One region of the Microbacterium sp. LWH12-1.2 genome, then DNA from elsewhere that is predicted to be linked to it. Evidence: riboswitches for the same ligand, from Rfam matches in the RefSeq annotation. Region 1 holds a riboswitch; the other holds the start of a gene.
What was found. A riboswitch is a leader RNA that binds a small molecule or an ion and turns the genes downstream of it on or off. The one in region 1 is predicted to bind FMN.
Positions count from the first base shown of each region.

Region 2: linked by a shared signal. The riboswitch ahead of MRBLWH12_RS03515 (6,7-dimethyl-8-ribityllumazine synthase) and the one ahead of ribD (bifunctional diaminohydroxyphosphoribosylaminopyrimidine deaminase/5-amino-6-(5-phosphoribosylamino)uracil reductase RibD) in region 1 are both predicted to bind FMN.

Region 1 is NZ_JBEGIJ010000001.1:332,693-334,884, reverse strand. It holds gene MRBLWH12_RS01500 (Fpg/Nei family DNA glycosylase) at 1-528, shown strand, start outside; FMN riboswitch at 584-728, shown strand; gene ribD (bifunctional diaminohydroxyphosphoribosylaminopyrimidine deaminase/5-amino-6-(5-phosphoribosylamino)uracil reductase RibD) at 779-1,831, shown strand; gene MRBLWH12_RS01490 (riboflavin synthase) at 1,831-2,192, shown strand, end outside.
Region 2 is NZ_JBEGIJ010000001.1:764,338-766,529, forward strand. It holds gene MRBLWH12_RS03510 (SDR family oxidoreductase) at 1-626, shown strand, start outside; gene MRBLWH12_RS03515 (6,7-dimethyl-8-ribityllumazine synthase) at 670-1,104, opposite strand; FMN riboswitch at 1,117-1,260, opposite strand; gene MRBLWH12_RS03520 (response regulator) at 1,284-1,985, opposite strand; gene MRBLWH12_RS03525 (sensor histidine kinase) at 1,982-2,192, opposite strand, start outside.

The DNA.
Region 1 (2,192 bases):
GAAGCCGGCACGAAGAAGTCGCTCGCCGTGTACGTGGTGCGCGACCCGCAAGACGTTCCGGGGATCGCGCGACTCGGACCCGACCCCCTCGATCCGAGCTTCACCCTCGACGTCTTCGCGGGGCTGCTCGAGGGTCGCCGGACACAGATCAAAGGACTGCTGCGAGACCAGTCGGTCATCGCCGGCATCGGCAACGCCTACTCCGACGAGATCCTGCATGCGGCTCGTATGTCGCCATACGCCAACGCCGGGAAGCTGAATGCCGAAGAGATCGAACGCCTCTTCGCAGCGATGCAGGCCACTCTGCGGGATGCGGTGGCCGAAGCATCCGGAAAACCACCGGCCGACCTCAAGGACGCCAAACGTCGAGGCATGCAGGTGCACGCCCGCAGGGGCGAGACATGTCCCGTCTGCGGAGACACCGTGCGCAGTGTGTTCTTCGCCGACCGCTCACTCGAGTACTGCCCCACGTGCCAGACCGGCGGCAAGCCTCTGGCCGACCGCCGACTGTCACGACTGCTGAAATGACCGCGATACCCGGGAATGAAATCCATTCAGACGCGTTGACTACACTCAGAGCAACAACGTGCTCCGGGGTCGGTGAGAATCCGAACCGGCGGTGACAGTCCGCGAGCGTCGAGGGAAACCGAGTCGCTGACCCGGTGAAATTCCGGGACCGACGGTGATGCGAGGGAGACCTCGCTAGTCCGGATGGGAGGCAGCACGAGGCGCCAGCGCGTCTTCTGCCACCCCCGGAGCCTCATCGAAGGACAGACGGATGGCAGTGAACGAGGCAGAACGCACGGCGATGAGTCGCGCGCTCGAACTCGCCTCCCTCGGCCCCCGCGGCGCGAACCCGCAGGTCGGCGCCGTCATCCTCTCCCCCACAGGCGAAGTCCTCGCCGAGGGCTGGCACCACGGCGCGGGCACGCCGCACGCCGAGGTCGATGCCCTCTCCCATCTCGCACCTGGTGCCGCTCACGGAGCGACCGCTGTCGTCACGCTCGAACCCTGCAACCACACCGGGCGCACCGGCCCCTGCTCCGTCGCCCTCATCGAGGCGGGCATCTCCCGCGTCGTCTACGCCGCAGCCGATCCCGGCGCCGAATCCGGCGGTGGAGCGGAGAGACTTCGCGACGCCGGTGTGTCTGTGGATGCCGGCGAGCAGGCCGAGGCCGCCCGCGATCTCATCGCCGACTGGCTGACCGCTCAGCGACTCGGACGGCCGCAGATCACGGTGAAGTGGGCGCAGAGCCTCGACGGGCGCGCCGCCGCCGATGACGGCACGAGTCAATGGATCACGGGCCCTGCCGCCCGCGCCGACGTGCACCGGCGACGTTCCGAGGCCGACGCGATCGTGGTCGGCACCGGCACGGTCATCGCCGACAACCCCGCCCTCACCGCGCGCATCGGCGAGACGCTCCACCCGCACCAGCCGGTCCCCGTCGTCATCGGCTCACGCACCACTCCGGCAGACGCCGCACTGCGCCGACACCCGCACCAGCCCCTGTTCTACGACACCAGGGATCTGCACGTCGTCGTCGCAGATCTGCATGCCCGCGGCATCCAGAAAGTGTTCATCGAGGGCGGACCGACGCTCGCCAGCGCGTTCATCGCGGCCGACCTGGTCGATCAGGTTCTCGTCTACCTCGCACCGGTGCTGCTCGGCGGCCATCGCCTCGCGCTCACCGACATCGCCGTCCCGACGATCGCCGCGGCTCGTCGCCTGACGATCGACGAGTGGTTGCCGCTCGGCGCCGACGTGCTGGCGGTCGGTCACCCGACGCCATCCTCCGGCGAGGACAAGAACGAGAACGAAGGAGCCAGCTGATGTTCACCGGAATCATCGAAGAGATCGGCGAGATCACCGCCATCGCACCGGCCGGCGACGGCTGGAGACTGACCGTTCGGGCTCCGAAGGCAGCTGCGGACGCGGTGCACGGCGAGTCGATCGCCGTCTCCGGCGTGTGCCTCACCGTCGTGGGATCGACAGCAGAGACGTTCGACACCGACGTGATGAAGCAGACGCTCGACGTCGCCGCGATCGGCGGAGCAATGGTCGGGACCCGCGTCAACATCGAGAAGGCGATGCCGGTCGGCGCGCGACTCGGCGGACACATCGTTCAAGGGCACGTCGACGGAACGGGCGTCGTGCTCGAGGTGCGCCCCGGTGCCCAGTGGAGCGTGCTGCG
Region 2 (2,192 bases), 430 kb from region 1:
CGGGCCTGGACGCGGCGCTCGAGGGCACGGATGTCGTGGTCGACGCGCTCAGCGTCGTCACGCAGAGTGCCAGGACGTCGACGGATTTCTTCACCGCCACGACGGCGAAGCTGTTGGCCGCCGGACAGCGCGCAGGGGTCGGGCATCACGTGGCCCTCTCGATCGTCGGCGTCGATCGTGCACCCCACGCGTACTACGCAGGCAAGCTCGCGCAGGAACAGGCCGTGCAATCCGGCCAGACGCCCTGGACGATTCTGCGGGCGACGCAGTTCCACGACTTCGCGGCACAGATGCACCGACGCGCCGCTGTCGGGCCGCTGCATCTCGCGGTGCGGATGCGCACGCAGCCCGTTTCGGTCATCGAGGTCGCGCAGCGGCTCGTGGACCTCGCCGAAGCGGCACCGGCGGGTCGCGCGCGCGACCTCGCCGGCCCGCGTGAGGAGGATCTCGTCGAGATGATGAGGTCGTGGGCGCGCCACACCGGCCTCACCGGGTGGATGCCGGCGATCGCCCTTCCCGGCGCGTTCGGACGTGCGATGCGAGACGGCAGTCTGCTTCCCGATGATGATGCCGACCGGGGAACGGTGACGTTCTCGGACTGGCTCACCTCGCAGCCGCAGCGCTGATCACTGCGACGGTGTGTGAGCCGCCTGCATCGATCGGCCGGCTTCAGCCGATCGAGGACAGGCTCGCGAGGGTCTTCGCGACGGCATCCGCCAGTTCGCGGCCCTTCAGGTCGAAATGCCGGCCGAAGTAGTCCCGATGCTCCTGGTGCTCATGAAAGTGGTGCGGTGTGAGCACACCGGAGAACACGGGGACATCCGTCTCCAGCTGCACGCGCATCAGGGAGTCGACGACCGTGGATGCGACGAAGTCGTGACGGTAGATGCCGCCGTCCACCACGAGAGCGCAGGTCGCGATGGCGTCGTAGTCTCCGCTTCGCGCCAGCCGCTGCACGTGCAGGGGTATCTCGAAAGCACCGGGGACGCGGATCACCCGGACGTCTTCGAAGCCGAGCGACGCGAGCCGAGCGTCGAAGGATGCAACGGCCTGCTCCACGATCTCTGCGTGCCATTCGGCGGCGACGATGGCGATTCTGGACATGATGATCGTTCCTTTCGTCCTCTTCCATCCGGACTCTGACCGTCGGCCCCGGAATCGCACCAGGTCTGCAGGCTCCACCGTGGAGTCCGCTCGCGGGCTTCGCGGACGAGCCGCGTCACCGCCGGTGGGGAATCTCACCCCGCCCTGAGGACATACGGCACGAGATTACCAGTGCCGTTCTAGCGTGCCGGACCACTGCTCCGATTCCATCGGTACTCGGTCTCCGGGCGCCCGCGGGCGCCGTAGCGGGCCGAGCGGGCCAGGGTCCCCTCGGCGACAAGGTGCTCGAGGTAGCGTCGCGCCGCGACGCGCGACATGCCGAGCATCTCGCCGACCTCACTCGCCGAGAGCGCGTCGGAGGACCGCATCGCGGCAGTGATGCTCTCCAGAGAACCAGGGGACAGGCCTTTCGGGATCGGGATCGATCCGGTCGGCCTGGCTGCGCCGAGGAGAGCGTCGATCTCGGCCTGAGTCGCCTCTCCATCGGTCGACTGCGACTGCGCCCGGTAGACGCGATACTGCTCGAGGCGCTCTCGGAACGTCGCGAAGGTGAAGGGCTTCACCAGGTACTGGAAGACGCCGAGAGCAGCCATCTGACGCACGACTTCGGCATCTCTCACCCCGGTGATGGCGATGACGTCCACCGCGGCCGAGCGGGCGCGCAGTGTACGAAGGACGTCCAGGCCTGACCCGTCCGGCATCGTCATATCCAGGAGGACGAGATCGACCGGACGGCCGGCCGACTGGTCGAGCACGGCCGTCAGTGCCGCTCTGGCGCCTGTGCACTCGCCGACCACGGCGAACCCCGCGAGGCGTCCGATGTAGTCGCGGTGAAGTTCCAGGGTCAGGAGATCGTCGTCGACGAGAAGAGTGCGGATCATGCCTTCCTCCGGGCGGACGAGGCCGCGGGAAGCGAGATCAGGAACGTGGTCGGATCATCGGTGATCCGCACAGACCCGCCCGCCTCCGTGACGACCGATCGGACGAGCGCGAGTCCGACGCCGCGTCCCTGCACGCCGGACGGTTTCGTGGAGAAACCGTGGGTGAAGATCTGGTCGCGGAGACCCTCGGGCACTCCGGCGCCGCTG